One region of the Mesorhizobium sp. P3_A10 genome, then DNA from elsewhere that is predicted to be linked to it. Evidence: predicted binding sites of a transcription regulator. Region 1 holds the regulator's gene; each other region holds the start of a gene.

What was found. Region 1 encodes LexA, which represses DNA repair genes until DNA is damaged. Its sites were predicted from a motif close to TGTTCNNNNTGTGTTCNG; they were not measured.
Region 2: a site for LexA is predicted at 1,615-1,632, ahead of AC1DXU_RS17175 (YifB family Mg chelatase-like AAA ATPase). Genes of this name have one in related genera too.
Region 3: a site for LexA is predicted at 1,959-1,976, ahead of recA (recombinase RecA). Genes of this name have one in related genera too.
Region 4: a site for LexA is predicted at 2,324-2,341, ahead of AC1DXU_RS01095 (ATP-dependent helicase). Genes of this name have one in related genera too.

What each region holds. Positions count from the first base shown of each region.
Region 1 covers NZ_JBFUFZ010000003.1:224,122-228,296, reverse strand. Annotated here, with positions in the region: gene AC1DXU_RS13955 (ComEC/Rec2 family competence protein) at 1-1,352, shown strand, start outside; gene lexA (transcriptional repressor LexA) at 1,346-2,083, opposite strand; gene kynU (kynureninase) at 2,562-3,809, shown strand; gene AC1DXU_RS13940 (AMP-binding protein) at 3,828-4,175, opposite strand, start outside.
Region 2 covers NZ_JBFUFZ010000004.1:84,297-88,471, forward strand. Annotated here, with positions in the region: gene AC1DXU_RS17175 (YifB family Mg chelatase-like AAA ATPase) at 1-1,520, opposite strand, end outside; gene AC1DXU_RS17180 (hypothetical protein) at 1,864-2,067, opposite strand; gene AC1DXU_RS17185 (Ig-like domain-containing protein) at 2,095-3,360, shown strand; gene gshB (glutathione synthase) at 3,377-4,175, opposite strand, start outside.
Region 3 covers NZ_JBFUFZ010000003.1:462,345-466,519, reverse strand. Annotated here, with positions in the region: gene AC1DXU_RS15215 (pseudouridine-5'-phosphate glycosidase) at 1-737, opposite strand, end outside; gene AC1DXU_RS15210 (carbohydrate kinase family protein) at 808-1,752, opposite strand; gene recA (recombinase RecA) at 2,036-3,136, shown strand; gene alaS (alanine--tRNA ligase) at 3,519-4,175, shown strand, end outside.
Region 4 covers NZ_JBFUFZ010000001.1:218,597-222,771, forward strand. Annotated here, with positions in the region: gene AC1DXU_RS01085 (LuxR C-terminal-related transcriptional regulator) at 1-837, shown strand, start outside; gene AC1DXU_RS01090 (flavin-containing monooxygenase) at 961-2,244, shown strand; gene AC1DXU_RS01095 (ATP-dependent helicase) at 2,382-4,175, shown strand, end outside.

The DNA of each region.
Region 1 (4,175 bases):
CCTCACGCCGGCCGGTGAAGAAATATGCCGCGGCTGCCGCGCTCATGTCCATCGCCGCTTATCTCATCATTTCAGGCGTCGTGGTCGCCGCCGAGCGCAGCTTCATCATGCTAGCGGTGATGCTCATCGCCGTGCTGTTCGACCGGGCCGCACTCACCATGCGCAATCTGGCGATCTCGGCCATTGCCGTCATCCTGGTGTCGCCGCACGAGGTGGTCGGCCCGAGTTTCCAGATGTCCTTCGCCGCCACCGCGGCCCTGGTCGGCGCCTATGCAGGCTGGTCCGACTACCGCGCGGGTAAGGCGACGTCGCCACCGCCGCGCCGCTCACCGCTTGCCTTCCTCAGCCGGAAATTCCTGTTGGCGACGGGCGGTCTGGCCATGACCTCGATTATCGCCGGCAGCGCCACAGCGCTGTTCGCCATCTGGCATTTCCAGCGTGTGTCGCCGCTCAGCCTGTTTGCCAATCTGGCCATCATGCCGATCGTCTCGCTGGTTGTCATGCCTTTCGCGGTTCTTAGTGCGTTGGCGATGCCGTTCGGCGCCGACGGGCCGTTCCTCTATGTCATGGGCAAGGGGCTGACAGCGATGATTGCCTTGTCGGCATGGATCTCGGAGCGCTCGCCAGTCGATGCGGTCGGGTTGATTTCGCTCAAGTCGGTGTTGTTGACAACCATCGCGCTGATCATCGCCACCATGGCAACGACATGGCTCAGGCTGGCTGCACTTCCTTTCGCGATCGCCGGACTGTTGACGATTTCCGACACACGCACGCCCGATGTGCTGATCTCGGAGGATGCCCATCTGGTCGCGCTGCCGATCGGCGGCGGCGAACTGGCCCTCAACCGGGTGCGCTCGAACGAATTCACAACCGACAACTGGAAGCGCGCCTTGAAGTCCGAAACCATCGTCGAGCCCGAGATATTCGACAACAGCGGCGAACAATTCGACATCGCCGACCCAGCCGAATTGCCGCCGGGGTCGCCGTTCTATTGCAAGGCCGGGCTGTGCCTTGCGCGGCATCCCTCAGGCGCCATCGTCGCCTATGTCGAAGACCGCAAGGCGGCGTGGAAAGCCTGTTCTTTCGCGACCCTGATCATCATCGACGACGCCACCGCCTATGACCCTTGCCGCAATCCGCTGGTCCTTGTCGTCAACAAACGGCAGCTTGCCCGTCTGGGCAGCGCCGCGATCTTCTTCGACCCGCAATCGGCAACCAGGCCGCCGGAGATCGACTTTGCCGTCGACAAGCCATACCGCCCCTGGCATGTCCAACGAAAGTTCTCGCGCGAGGCGAGGGGCATGCCGCCCTACAAGAAGCCCGACAGATCAGCCGCCGAGCCGGCTCAGTAGCGCCGTATCAGCCCGACCAGCTTGCCTTGCACCTTGACCCGGTCCGGACCGAAAATGCGTGTTTCATAGGCCGGGTTGGCGGCTTCGAGCGCGATCGAAGCGCCCTTGCGGCGGAACCGCTTCAGTGTCGCTTCCTCGTCATCGACCAACGCCACGATGATCTCGCCCGGGCTGGCGGTATTGGCATTGCGGATGATGACCGTGTCGCCGTCGAAAATGCCAGCCTCGATCATCGAATCGCCCTTGACCTCCAGCGCGTAGTGCTCGCCGCCCATGATCATGTCCGGCGGCACCGAGATCGAATGCGTCTGGTGCTGGATGGCGTCGATCGGCACACCGGCGGCGATGCGTCCCATCACCGGGATCGACACGGCGGCAACCACATCGTCGTCATTGCCGGCCGAAGGCATACGGGACGGTCCTGGCTTGATTTGCCGCCCGAGGCTGCCCTGACCAAGACTGCCCTGGATGACGCTCGGCGAGAATTTGCGCGCTGCGTTGAGACCGGGCGCGATCGAGTCCGGCAGGCGCAGCACTTCCAGCGCACGGGCACGATTGGGTAGCCGGCGAATGAAGCCGCGTTCTTCCAGCGCCGTGATCAGCCGGTGGATGCCGGATTTGGATGCGAGGTCGAGCGCTTCCTTCATCTCGTCGAACGAGGGCGGAATGCCGCTCTCCTTCAGCCGCTCATGGATGAACATCAGAAGTTCATGTTGCTTGCGCGTCAGCATGGCGGCCCCCAGGGATTTCGAACCAGAATCGGAAAAACAAACCCAGAACAAACACTATCTGTTCCAGTTGTGTTCCGCAACCGTTTAAAGTTTAATGAATGTGTTAGGGCTCTGGAAATGATACCGCCGCGCCAGCGGCGCAGCCCCGCTTTCACCGGATCGCGCCTCATCGCCTTGATTCTGCTTTCGTTTGCCGCCTCTGGGTTACCACAAGGCGGCATTGGAATCGGCCGTCAGCCGGCAAAGAGGACACGGAACTGAAGCCATATCGACGGGGCGGTTTGGTTAGTGAACCGTGAACGAAACGAAGTCAAAACGCCAACCTTGGGTTGGCTTGGCTCCTGGTTTTCAGCGCCTGGTCGGACAGCTTGTCATCGGTGGAACCTTGCCGCGCGATGCCAGGTGGTGGAAAAGCGCTCGTGACCGATGGATGCCGTCGTTCCGGCGTTGCGTCGAATCTTGGGGGAGCAGACAAACCATGACAGGAATTCCCGACCTCGCGGCCATCGAGGCGATGGATGCCGCGGATCCGTTGCGCGCCATGCGCGACCGCTTTGTGCTGCCGCAAGGGGTGATCTATCTCGACGGCAATTCTCTGGGGGCTGCCTCGCATGCCGCTTTCGAGGAATTGCGCAAGGCAGCGACCGAGGAATGGGCGCACGACCTGATCCGCGCCTGGAACACGGCCGGCTGGTTCGATATGCCGCTCGAACTCGGCGACCAGCTCGGGCGCCTGATCGGCGCCGCGGCCGGCCAGACGGTGGTCTGCGACACGACGTCGGTCAACATCTACAAGCTGCTGCACGCCGCGATGGCGATGCGGCCGGAGCGGCCGGTCATCGTGGCCGAGGGCGACAGTTTTCCGACTGACCTCTACATGGCTGAAGGCGTGCTCTCGACAAGAAAAAACACTCAGTTGCGCCTCGCCGGCGTCGACGCGCCTGATATCGAAGAGCTGATCGACCAACGCACCGCCGTGGTGCTGGTCAATCACGTCAACTACAAGTCCGGCGAGCTGCGCGACATGCTGGCACTGACGCGCAAGGCCCAGGACGCTGGGGCGCTGATCGTCTGGGATCTTTGCCACACCGCCGGCGCGATGCCGGTCGAGCTCGACAGATCGAACGCCGATTTCGCCGTCGGCTGCACCTACAAATATTTGAATGGCGGCCCGGGCGCCCCTGCCTTCATCTATGCGGCCGAGCGCCACCTTGCCGACATCCAGCAGCCGCTCACCGGCTGGTGGGGGCATGCCCGGCCCTTCGCCTTCGAGCCAGGCTATGCCGTGGGCATCGGCATCCGCCGCTTTCTGTGCGGCACGCAGCCGGTGCTGTCGATGCGCACGCTGAAGGGGGCGCTCGACATCTGGAGGGATGTCGACATGGCGGCGGTGCGCAGCAAGAGCATTGCGCTGGCCGACCTGTTCATCGAACTCGTCGAGGCCAAGTGCGGCGCTTACGGGCTGACGCTCGAAAGCACCCGCGACGGCGCCAAACGCGGCAGCCAGATTTCATTCATGCACGAGCATGGCTACCAGATCATGCGGGCGCTGATCGAACGGGGCGTGATCGGCGATTTCCGCGCGCCGTCGACCATGCGCTTCGGCTTCACCCCGCTCTATGTCGGCTACGCCGATGTCTGGCACGCGGTCGAAGTGCTCGAGGACATCTTGCGCAGCGGCGCCTGGAAGGATGCGCGCTTCGCCGTCAAGACGGCCGTCACTTGATCGGAAGCGCCGGTCTCGTCAAACGGTTTTCGGCGCGCGCAGCCGAAAACGCTGGATCTTGCCGGTCTGCGTCTTGGGCAGCGCGTCGACGAACTTGACCGACCGCGGGTATTTGTAGGGAGCGATTGTCGCCTTGACGTGGTCCTGCAGGCGTTTGACGGTTTCCTGGTTTGCCGCGACGCCTTGCACCAGCACGATATGGGCTTCGACGATCTGGCCGCGTTCGCTGTCCTCGGCGCCGATCACCGCGCATTCGGCGACGTCGGCATGCGAAAGCAGCGCCGCCTCGACCTCCGGCCCGGCAATGTTGTAGCCGGCGCTGACGATCATGTCGTCAGAGCGGGCGGCAAAGTGGAAGAAGCCGTC
Region 2 (4,175 bases), on a different contig from region 1:
GCCACGCGCTCCGACATCATGCGATAGGAAATCGCTTCGGCCAGATGAATGCGGCCGACCGCTTCGCTGGCCTCGAGATCGGCCAACGTCCGCGCCACCTTCAGCACCCGGTGATAGGCGCGTGCCGAAAAGCCGAGCTTTTCGCTGGCATCCCTGAGCAGCGACAGGCCTGCGGCATCCGGCATCGCGATCTCCTCGATGACCGAAGGCGAGCAATGCGCGTTGGTGGTGGCGCTGGTGACGCCTAGCCGCTCGAAACGCTCGCGCTGGATGGTGCGGGCGCGGGCCACGCGCAGCGCAACGGATGCACTCTTCTCCGCCCTATCAGGCCGGATCAGATCGCCGGCCGACACTGCCGGCACCTCGATCCTCAGATCGATGCGGTCGAGCAGCGGGCCGGAGATGCGCGCCTGATAGTCGGTGCGGCAGCGCTCGCCGCGCAGGCAGCGATAGCCGGGCTCGCCGGCCATGCCGCAGCGGCACGGGTTCATCGCCGCCACCAGCTGGATGCGCGCCGGATAGGTGACGCGATGGTTGGCGCGCGCGATCATGCAGTCGCCGGTCTCCAGCGGTTGGCGCAGCGCATCCAGCGTCTGCGGCGTGAATTCGGGAAATTCATCGAGGAACAGCACGCCGTGATGGGCGAGCGACACTTCGCCCGGCCGTGCCCTCAGGCCACCGCCGACCATCGCCGCCATCGACGCCGAATGGTGCGGCGCGCGGAACGGCCGCCGGTCGGTCAGCTTGCCCTCGCCTAGCTCTCCGGCCACCGAGGCGATCATCGAGACCTCCAAAAGCTCCTTCGGCGCCAGGGGCGGCAGGATCGACGGCAGCCGCTGCGCCAGCATCGACTTGCCTGAGCCTGGCGGGCCGACCATCAGCAGATTGTGGCCACCGGCCGCCGCCACTTCCAGCGCCCGCTTGGCGGTCTCCTGGCCCTTGATGTCGGAGAGGTCAGGCAGGTCGCGCGCCGAGGCGTGGATGCCGGCCTCGGGCCGCGACAGCACCTGCGTGCCGCGAAAATGATTGGCAATCGCAATCAGGCTGCGCGGCGCCAATATGTCGAAATCCTTGCCGGCCCAGGCCGCCTCCGGGCCGCAGCCGAACGGGCAGATCAGCCCTTTTCCCTCGGCATTGGCACCGATCGCCGCTGGCAACGCACCGGCCACTGCGGCAATGGTGCCGTCGAGCGAGAGTTCGCCGAGCACGACATAGCCGGCCAGCATGTCGCCCGGGATGGCACCGAGGGCTGCCATCAGGCCGAGCGCGATCGGCAGATCGTAATGGCTGCCTTCCTTTGGCAGGTCAGCCGGCGCCAGATTGACCGTCACCTTCTTCGACGGCATCGACAGGCCGGAAGCATGCAATGCCGCCTGCACCCGCTCGCGGCTTTCGGCCACCGCCTTGTCGGCCAGGCCGACGATATGCATGTTGACCTTGCCCGGCGCGATCATCACCTGCACGTCGACCGGCACGGCCTCGATGCCCTGGAAAGCGACCGTGCGAACCCGCGCCACCATTTTCTCTGCCCCCGGATACAGGCTCGCTCAAAGCCGATGCAACCGGGCCGTGAGCGACGTCAAAGGAAGACAAGCATAGATTTTTGGGTTAGGCAAGAACATTACGGGAACATAGGAGCGCCCGCGGCCGCCAGGCCACCTTCCGACAGCGCACGGCTTTTGCGGCACCAAGCGAGGCCGAGCTTCACACGCCCCACCCGGGAGACAGAATTAACCACATTGGAAAACGGCAAAAGCCAGTTGGCTTTGTCACCGATCCGACTCGCTTACCATGGTATCGTTGGATCGGGGGACATCCGCAGCGCGTCCAGGCGCAAAGGCGAGGAAGACCAGGATGCCGACCTTAAGCAATGGAAGTGAACTCACCGTATGGAAAGAACCCGACAATCCCAATCCAAGTCCTGACACGGTCCTTTTCAGCATTGCGGAAACCGACGGCGACGTCATCGGACCGATAGGGGCAAAGCCGGATTTCCCGTTCGGTGGGATCGATCTCGCTTCCGTCGATGTCTTCGACGGCTTCTTCACCATCACCAGCTTCACCCATGAGGGCAGGACCGAAACCTGGACGACGGTGGAAACGCAGGTCTTCGACAACGAAGGCAATCTTATCCGCACCGTGTCCGACCAGGCGGCCTTCCTGTCGGCCCGGATCGTCTCGGTCAACGCCGACAGCCCAGACAGCATCACGGTGACATGGATCGGGGCGAACGACTATTTCGGTGGCGAAAACACCCGGTACGGCCAGCATCAGATCATCCTGGCCGGCGGCGCGCTTCAGCCCGACACCTTCGTCAATCATGCGCCCTCAGCCGCCAACCTGAATGTGTCGGTTTCGCAGGGGCAATTTCTCGACGACGTCAAATTCAGCGCGGCCGATGCCGACTACGATCTCTTGAGCTTTATCATTGTAGACGGGCCGGACCACGGCAGTTTTGAGCAGAGCACGCGTTTCGACGGCAACCACTACCCGTTTCACCAAGGTCACGTCGGCACCAGCCTGCACTATCATGCGGACTTTCTGAGCGGAAATCTGTTCGACTACACGCCCGAGGCCGGCTTCGTCGGCACCGACAGTTTTACGGTTTACGCCACGGACGGCCAGGGCAACAGCAATGTGGCGACGATTACGATCACGGTCACGCCACCGGCCGAATCCGTCACGCTGACCGACGCGACGAACACCGTGAACTATGGAAGCCATGATCGTGCCGTGCTCATCGACGCGCTGGGGGGCGGCGACCGCATCACCGGCACCTCATTCAACGATACGCTCGACGGCGGCGCCGGCCACGACCAGCTGTTCGGCGGCGCCGGCGCCGACACGATCATCGGCGGCGCGGGGACCGACTGGCTGAAGGGCGACGCCGGCAATGACGAGATCAGCGGCGGTGCGGGCACGGACGGCATTCGCGGTGACGCGGGCGACGATTTCCTCGACGGCGGCGCCGGCTCCGACGACCTGCGGGGCGGCGCTGGTGACGACATCCTCAATGGCGGTGCCGGCCGCGCCCGGCTGGCCGGCGACGCGGGCAGGGATGTCTTCGTGTTCGACGCGCTTGGACCGGCGAACTACGACAGTATCGTCGACTTCGATGCGCAAGATGATGTGTTCCGGCTGGACAGCTCCGTATTCGTCGGGCTGTCGGCCGGCCCGCTTCTGGCTGCGGTCTTCGCGATAGGCAACAAAGCCGTCGATGCCAGCGACCACATTCTCTATGACGACGCGACGGGCGATCTGCTGTTCGATGTGGACGGGGCGGGCGGCGTGTCGGCTGTCAAGTTCGCCGCCATAGGCCCGGGCACATGGCTCACCGCGGACGACTTTCTCGTGTTCTAAATGCGTGGGGCGGCATTCAGCGCCGCCTCTTGCCCTCAACCGCGTCCCAGAACAGGCTGGCAATATCGGCACCGCCAAAACGCTTGACCTCGCGCACGCCGGTCGGCGAGGTCACGTTGATCTCGGTCATGTAGTCGCCGATGACGTCGATGCCGACGAGGATGAAGCCACGTTCCTTCAGCGACGGGCCGATGCGGGCGCAGATCTCGCGCTCGCGCGCCGTCAGTTCGGTCTTCTCGGCGCGGCCGCCGACATGCATGTTGGAGCGGGAATCGTGCTCGGCCGGCACCCGGTTGATGGCGCCCACCGGCTCGCCGTCGATCAGGATGATGCGCTTGTCGCCCTTGCGCACGTCCTTGAGATAGCGCTGCACGATATAGGGCTCGCGGAACATCTGGCCGAACATTTCGAGCAGCGAGGCGAGGTTGCGGTCGGCCTCGTGCAGATGGAAGATGCCGGCGCCACCATTGCCGTAGAGCGGCTTGACGATGATGTCGCCGAACTCCTTGCGGAAAGCGGCGACCTCTTGCGGGTCCTTGGTGATCAGCGTGTCCGGCATCAGGTCGGAAAACTCGGTGACAAAGATCTTTTCGGGGCTGTTGCGCACCCAGGCCGGGTCGTTGACCACCAATGTCTTGGGGTGGATGCGCTCGAGAATATGTGTCGTGGTGATGTAGTTCATGTCGAAGGGCGGATCCTGGCGCAGCAGGATGACGTCCATTTCCGACAAATCAGTGCGCACCTTCTCGCCCAACGAAAAATGGTCGCCCTTCTCGTCGCGCACCTGCATCGCCTCGATGCGGGCGAACACCTTG
Region 3 (4,175 bases), 240 kb from region 1:
ATTTCGTCGGCCGGGATTTCGTCATCCTGCGGCACCGGATTGGCGATCAGCATGCCGCCGCTCAAGCCCAGCGCGGCCCGAGTCTTGTAGAAATGCGCGATCTCGTCTGCGCCATGCAAGGTCAGCGGCGCGCGGAACGGCGAATGCCGCGACCAGAAGGCCGGCATCGTCTCGGAGCCATGGCCGACCACCGGCACGCCGCGCGTCTCAAGCACTTCCAGCGTCTTTTCGATGTCGAGGATCGCCTTGGCGCCGGCCGAGACAACGATGACTGGCGTGCGCGCCAGCTCATCGAGATCGGCGGAGATGTCGAAGCTCTTTTCGGCGCCCTTGTGCACGCCGCCGATGCCGCCGGTGGCGAACACTTTTATGCCGACCATATGCGCCGCGATCATCGTGGCGGCGACCGTGGTGCCGCCGGTGCGCCCTTGCGCCACGGCGAAGCCGAGGTCGGCGCGCGACAGCTTCATGGCGTCCCCGGTCATGGCGAGAGACTCGCGCTCGCCGTCGGAGAGGCCGATCTTGATGCGGCCGCCAACCACGGCGATCGTCGCCGGCACCGCGCCGCCATCGAAAATGATTTTTTCGACATTGGCCGCCATGGCGCCATTGTCGGGGTAGGGCATGCCGTGGGTGATGATGGTGCTTTCCAGTGCCACCACCGGGCGCCCAGTGGCCAGCGCCTGCGCCACCGGCGGATGGATGTCGATGAAGGGGCGAGCGGTTTCCGGGGTCATGATGGTCTCCGATCCGGAGCGTCGCGCGTCCACCTGGACTGCGCGCTCCAGCAACAACAATTCGCCGGTCTCATGCCATTTCCTGTGCATCCGGCACAAGGGCCAGCGCTTCGGCAAAACTCGCCGCCGTGAAGGCAGGCACTGCGTCGGCGCTTTCGATGGCAAGCGTCGCGGCCGCGACGCCCTCGCGTAGCGCTTCACGCAAGGGCAGGCCGCGCAGCAGGGCGGCGACCGTAGCGCCGGCCAGCGCGTCGCCGGCGCCGGTGACGTCGGCGATTCTTCTCGGGGCAGGGGGCACGATTGTGAAAAGGCCGCTTTCGTCAAAACCCAGCACCGGGCCATCGCCCGCCGTCACCACGCCGTTCTTGAGGCCGACACGCCTCAGGCCGTCGACGAGGTCTTGCTCTTCAGTGTCGACGCTTTCACTGGCCAACGCTATCGCCTCGCGTCGATTCATAAACAACAGCGCCAGCCCGCCGAGTACCGGCGTCAGCCGCACCACCTTGGCCGGCGAGATGGCGATGGCGAACACCGGCTTGCCGTCAGCGAGCCCCACCAGTCGCTCAAGTGCTGTCGACGGAAGATTGGCGTCACATAGGATCGCATCGGCTGAGCCGATTACCTCGCGCACCTTGGAGCGGCGGATCTGCTTGGGGAACGCCAGGTCGTACAGCGCCATGTCGGCAAAGCCGACGATCAGCTCGCCGTCGCGGTCGAGCAAGGCGGTGTAGCTCGGCGTCGTGCGGTCGAGGAACACCGCCGACAGATCGGCAATGCCGGCCTGGGCGATTGCCGAAGACACCGTGTCGGCGGCCGCATCGCCGCCGCGCACCGAAAGCAGCGAAGCCGAGACGCCGCGCCGCACGATGCTGCGCAGCGCGTTGAAGACGCCGCCGCCGACATCCTCGCGCATCGTGCCCGGGTTGGACGCTGCCGGCACATAAGGGCCGGAAACCTGGCCGCGCCGGTCGATATGGGCGCCGCCCACGGCCAATATTTTTGCCGATTTCACCATGCGGGCGATATGACCTTTGTTATTCCAGCCGCACAAGCGCTAGGCTGTGCGACGGAGCTTCGCAGGCAAGCCAGCGATTCGGTGGATCGGAACAACCGGACCGCCTGGCCCAATGCAGGATGCATCTGGAAACGAAACCCTGAGACAAAAATAGAACAAATCCAGATATCGTTTGTTTTTCAGATATTTGACACCCCTTGCCAAACGAGAACAAAAAAGGTACAAACTGAAGCAGGGATCACGGATTGTCCGGCCTTCATTGACGACCAAGGGGTGATGTATCATGGCTCAGAATTCTTTGCGGCTTGTAGAGGACAAAGCGGTGGACAAATCAAAGGCTCTGGATGCGGCGCTGTCGCAAATCGAGCGTGCCTTCGGCAAGGGCTCGATCATGCGGCTCGGCGCCAACGAGCAGGTCGTCGAGATCGAGACTGTGCCGACCGGCTCGCTTGGCCTCGACATTGCGCTTGGCGTCGGTGGCCTGCCGCGCGGCCGCATCGTCGAGATTTACGGGCCGGAAAGCTCGGGCAAGACGACGCTGGCCCTGCACACGGTGGCCGAAGCCCAGAAGAAGGGCGGCATCTGCGCCTTCGTCGATGCCGAGCACGCGCTCGATCCGGTCTATGCCCGCAAGCTGGGCGTCGATCTCGAAAATCTGCTGATCTCACAGCCGGACACCGGCGAGCAGGCGCTGGAGATTTGCGACACGCTGGTGCGCTCCGGCGCCATCGACGTGCTGGTGGTCGATTCGGTGGCGGCGCTGACGCCGCGCGCTGAAATCGAGGGTGAGATGGGCGATTCGCTGCCCGGCCTGCAGGCCCGCCTGATGAGCCAGGCGCTGCGCAAGCTGACCGCTTCGATCTCGCGCTCCAACACCATGGTCATCTTCATCAACCAGATCCGCATGAAGATCGGCGTCATGTTCGGTTCGCCCGAGACTACGACCGGCGGCAACGCGCTGAAATTCTATGCTTCGGTGCGCCTCGACATCCGCCGCATCGGTTCGGTCAAGGACCGCGACGAGGTCGTCGGCAACCAGACCCGCGTCAAGGTGGTCAAGAACAAGCTGGCGCCGCCCTTCAAGGTGGTCGAATTCGACATCATGTATGGCGAAGGCGTGTCGAAGACTGGCGAGCTGGTCGATCTCGGCGTCAAGGCCGGCGTGGTCGAAAAGTCGGGCGCCTGGTTCTCCTACAATTCGCAGCGTCTCGGCCAGGGCCGCGAAAATGCAAAACTGTTCCTGCGCGACAATCCCGACACGGCGCGCGAGATCGAGCTGGCGCTGCGGCAGAATGCCGGACTGATCGCCGAGAAGTTCCTCGAAAATGGTGGTCCTGAGCGTGGCGAAGACGACGGCTTCGAGGAAGAATCCGGCGCCATGTAGGATGCGAGCAATCGCCGCCTGGGTTTTTCTTGAGTTCGCGTATCCCGATTGAGTTTGCGTATCGATGGGTTTCAAACCGCCGGCCTTGAGCCGGCGGTTTTGTGTTTTGGCGGCGCCGCAGGGCTGGGTTCGACTGGCCCGCAAAGCCGCGATTTGGACCAATCCCGTGTTTCTGGACAGGCTGCGGTGCGACCGCTAAAAGGCCAAGTCCGTCTTCCTATGCATGTCGCCCAAAAGTGGGCAGCGGTTTTGGGAAAACGACATGCATAAACACAGACTTAAAGCGCGGCGACTGAATCCGTTTCAACGCGACGCGCTTTAAGAAGCAAAAGTCTATTTACCGCCGGGCTGACCGGCGGCTCTCTCGAAAAAGGCAGCATTCATGAGTGGCGTGAACGAGATCCGGTCGACATTTCTCGACTACTTCCGCAAGGAGGGTCACGAGGTCGTCGCGTCGAGCCCGCTGGTGCCGCGCAACGATCCGACGCTGATGTTCACCAATGCCGGCATGGTGCAGTTCAAGAACGTCTTCACCGGTCTCGAAAAGCGGCCCTATTCGCGCGCCTCGACCGCCCAGAAGAGCGTTCGCGCCGGCGGCAAGCACAACGACCTCGACAATGTCGGCTACACCGCGCGCCACCTGACCTTCTTCGAGATGCTCGGCAATTTCTCCTTTGGCGACTATTTCAAGGAGCGCGCCATCGAGCTTGCCTGGAACTTGATCACCAAGGAATTCGGGCTGGACAAGGACAAGCTGCTGGTCACCGTCTATCATACGGACGACGAGGCGGCCGGCTTCTGGAAGAAGATCGCCGGCTTCTCCGACGACCGCATCATTCGCATCGCAACCTCGGACAATTTCTGGGCGATGGGCGACACCGGACCGTGCGGGCCGTGCTCGGAGATCTTCATCGACCGTGGCGAGCACATCTGGGGCGGCCCTCCCGGCAGCCCGGAAGAGGATGGCGATCGGTTCCTCGAATTCTGGAACCTGGTCTTCATGCAGTATGAGCAGGTGACGAAGCAGGAGCGCATCGAC
Region 4 (4,175 bases), on a different contig from region 1:
ACGCTGTCGCTGACCCATGCTATCGGCAACGAGATGGCGGCTGGCGCAGCCTACCAGGAGGCCGAAATCCATCGGCTGCGCGGCGAAGGCGCCGCCGCCGAGAAGCTCTACCGTACCGCCAGCCGGCTCGGCCTCGAACCGCAGCCCGGCATGGCGCTGCTGCGTCTCATGCAGGGCCATGCCGACCAGGCGGCTGCAACCATTCGCCGCGTGCTGGCCACGACCAAGGCCCCGCTGAGCCGGGCTCGCCTGCTGCCGGCGCTGGTCGAGATCATGATCGCGGCCGGCGCGGTCGACGAGGCGCGCGAGGCCTGCGGGGAATTGCAGGCGATCTCCAACCGCTTCGCCACCGACATTCTTGCCGCGATGGCCTCGCAGGCGAAAGGCGAAATCGAACTGGTGGAAGACAACCCGGCGGCAGCGCTCGGCCATTTCCGCGCCGCGCTGACGACCTGGCAGCGTGCCGGCGCGCCCTATCTGGAGGCACGTCTGCGCCTGCTGGCCGGGCAGGCCTGCCGCAGGCTCGGCGACGAGGACGGCGCCGGGCTTGAATTCGATGCCGCCCGGGCGGTCTTCACCGAACTTGGCGCCGCGCCCGACCTCGCCAGCGTCACTGCGCTGATCGGACCAACCAATTCGCGTTCGCACGGCCTGACCCGGCGCGAGGTCGAAGTGCTTGGCCTAGTCGCCACCGGCAAGACCAACAGGCTGATAGCAACCGAATTGGGCCTCAGCGAAAAGACCGTCGACCGGCATTTGAGCAACATATTCGACAAGCTGGCGGTCAATTCGCGCGCCGGCGCGACCGCTTACGCCTTCCAGAACGGCCTGGTTTGACGCCACGGCATGGGGGGAAATACCCATGCGTTTTCTTTTGCCTCGTGAGGGATCGCCCCGAAGCGCCGCCGTGCCGGTTCGCTATTTTCGCTCCATGATTGACGAAACCGCATGGAGACGATGATGAACCCGACTTCGATATCTGGCCCGACTTCAAGCAACGTGGCGAAACCGCATAGCCGCCGTGTCGGCATCACCGAGACCAGGGCGCGCGCCGGGGCGCTGCTGGAACAAGGGGTGGCATTCATGACACTGGAAGCCGGCGCATTGCAGGCAGTCGCAAGCCAGGCGCCGATCGGCGACGAAACGCGACCGGTGCCGAGAGAGGAACATGTCGATGTCGTCGTCATCGGCGCCGGACAGAATGGCCTTTCCGTCGGCTATCACCTCGCCCGCAAAGGCGTGAAGTTCGTCATCCTGGAGACGCGCGAGCGCGTCGGCGACATCTGGCGTTCGCGCTGGGATTCGCTGCGCCTGTTCACACCGGCGCGCTTCGACGGCCTGATCGGCATGCCCTTCCCCGCCGCCCGCTACTCGTTCCCGACAAAGGACGAGATGGCCGACTATCTTGAAGCCTATGCAAGAAAGTTTTCCTTGCCGGTGCGCACCGGCGTCAAGGTCGACGAGGTGACCCGCATCGACGGCCGCTACGTCGTGACGGCTGGCCGGACCCGGTACATCGCCAGTCACGTCGTGACCGCGGCCTCGAGTTACCAGAAACCGAAGATCCCGGATTTTGCCGCGTCGCTCGATCCGTCGATCCGGCAACTGCATTCGGTCGCTTACAAGAACCCCGAGCAGCTCAAGCCGGGCAGCGTGCTATTGGTCGGCGCCAGCAATTCGGGTGCGGAAATCGCCATCGACATCGCTTCTACCCATCAGGTCTGGCTGGCCGGACGGCATCCCGGCAACATCCCGGTGGCCTACAATGGGTATTTCGCCATGCGTTTGATCTTGCCGATCGTCTTCCGCATCGTCTTCCACCGGCTGCTCACGGTCGATACGCCAATGGGCCGCAAGGCCAAACCTGGGCAGCTCGCCCACGGCCTGCCGCTGATCCGGGTCAAACCTCGGGATCTGGATGCCGCCGGCGTGCGCCGGGTCGCCCGCGTTGCCGGCGTCCGCGACGGCAAACCGCTGCTCGACGACGGTCAGACCCTCGACGTTTCGAACGTCATCTGGTGCACCGGGTTCCGTGCCGGTCTGGACTGGATCAAACTGCCGATCTTCGACGGCAACGGCCGGGTGAAACAGTATCGCGGCGCTGTGGAGGGCGAACCCGGCCTCTATGTCTGCGGCCTGCACTTCCAGCACTCGACCTCCTCCACCATGATCCATGGCGCGGCACGCGATGCCGGCTATGTCGCCGACAAGATCAGCGAACGGATGCGGGCGGCCGCGAGGTAAGGCCGGGCGGGTTTTGCACAGCTTGCCGGGCGCCGGGGCGACAATATTCGCACGGCGCCCGGGAATCTGGCTTCCAAACCAGAACAAAACGTAGACACTTCTGGCCTTTCGCCACCGAATCACTACATTCGGGGGCGATGTCCGGCTTTTCGGAAGACATGCCTTTTTTTGACGAACCGAACGCGCGGCCCACGGCCCCGTCGGGCATAGCCGCGCGCGCCATGGCGGCCCGCAGCGGCCACAACAATGCGCCCGATTATCTGAACGGCCTCAACCCCGAGCAGCGGCTGGCGGTGGAAACCACCGAAGGCCCGGTTCTGGTGCTGGCCGGCGCCGGCACCGGCAAGACGCGTGTCTTGACCACCCGCATCGCCCACATCCTCGCCACCGGCAAGGCCTTCCCGTCGCAGATCCTCGCCGTCACCTTCACCAACAAGGCCGCGCGCGAGATGAAGCAGCGCATTGGCCTCCTGGTCGGCGAAGCGGTGGAAGGCATGCCCTGGCTCGGCACCTTCCACTCGATCGGCGTCAAGCTGCTGCGTCGTCACGCGGAACTCGCCGGGCTCAGATCCGATTTCACCATCCTCGACACCGACGATGTCGTGCGCCTGATCAAGCAGTTGATCCAGGCCGAGGGACTGGACGACAAGCGCTGGCCGGCCAAGCAGTTCGCGCAGATGATCGACGGCTGGAAGAACAAGGGGCTTGGCCCCGCCGACATTCCCGAGGGCGACGCCCGCGCCTTCGCCAACGGCAAGGGCCGCGAGCTCTACAAGGCCTATCAGGAGCGGCTGAAGACGCTGAACGCATGCGACTTCGGCGACCTTTTGTGCCACCCGATCCGCATCTTCCGCGCCAATCCGGATGTGCTGAAGGAATACCACAAGCGCTTCAGATACATCCTCGTCGACGAATACCAGGACACCAACACGGCGCAATACATGTGGCTGCGGCTGCTGGCGCAGCGGCCGGAAGGCAAGCCAATCTCCCCCCAAGTGGGGGAGATGTCCGGCAGGACAGAGGGGGGCGCCTCGCGCGACAGGTCAGCTGTTAACATCTGCTGCGTCGGCGACGACGATCAGTCGATCTACGGCTGGCGCGGCGCCGAGATCGACAACATCCTGCGCTTCGACAAGGATTTCCCCGGCGCCACCATCATCCGGCTGGAGCGAAACTATCGCTCCACCGCGCATATCCTCGGCACCGCCTCTCACCTCATCGCCCACAATGAGGGCCGCTTCGGCAAGACGCTGTTCACCGAAAAAATCGCCGAAGACGACGAGAAGGTGCATGTCCATGCCGCCTGGGATTCCGAGGAGGAGGCGCGTGCCGTCGGCGAGACCATCGAGTCTTACCAACGCGCCAAGCACAATCTGAACGACATGGCGATCCTTGTCCGCGCCTCCTTCCAGATGCGTGAGTTCGAGGACCGTTTTGTCACGCTCGGCCTCAACTACCGCGTCATCGGCGGCCCGCGCTTCTACGAGCGCCTCGAAATCCGCGACGCGCTGGCCTTCTTCCGCGTTGTCGCGCAAGGCGCCGACGATCTCGCTTTCGAGCGCATCGTCAATGTGCCGAAGCGCGGTCTGGGCGAAGCCACCATCCGCCAGATCCATGACACCGCGCGCGCACTGCGCATCCCGATGCTTGAGGCGGCGACGAAACTCGCCGAAAGCGACGAGCTGAAGCCAAAGCCGCGCGCGGCACTGCGCGAGGTATCGGCCAATTTCGAGCGCTGGCAGAAGGCGCTGGAAACCACGCCGCACACCGAGCTCGCCGAGACCATTCTGGAGGAGAGTGGCTACACCGACATGTGGAAGAACGACCGCTCGGTCGAAGCCCCCGGCCGGCTGGAAAACCTGAAGGAGCTGATCCGCTCCATGGAGGAGTATGAATCGCTGCGCTCCTTCCTCGAGCACGTCGCGCTGGTG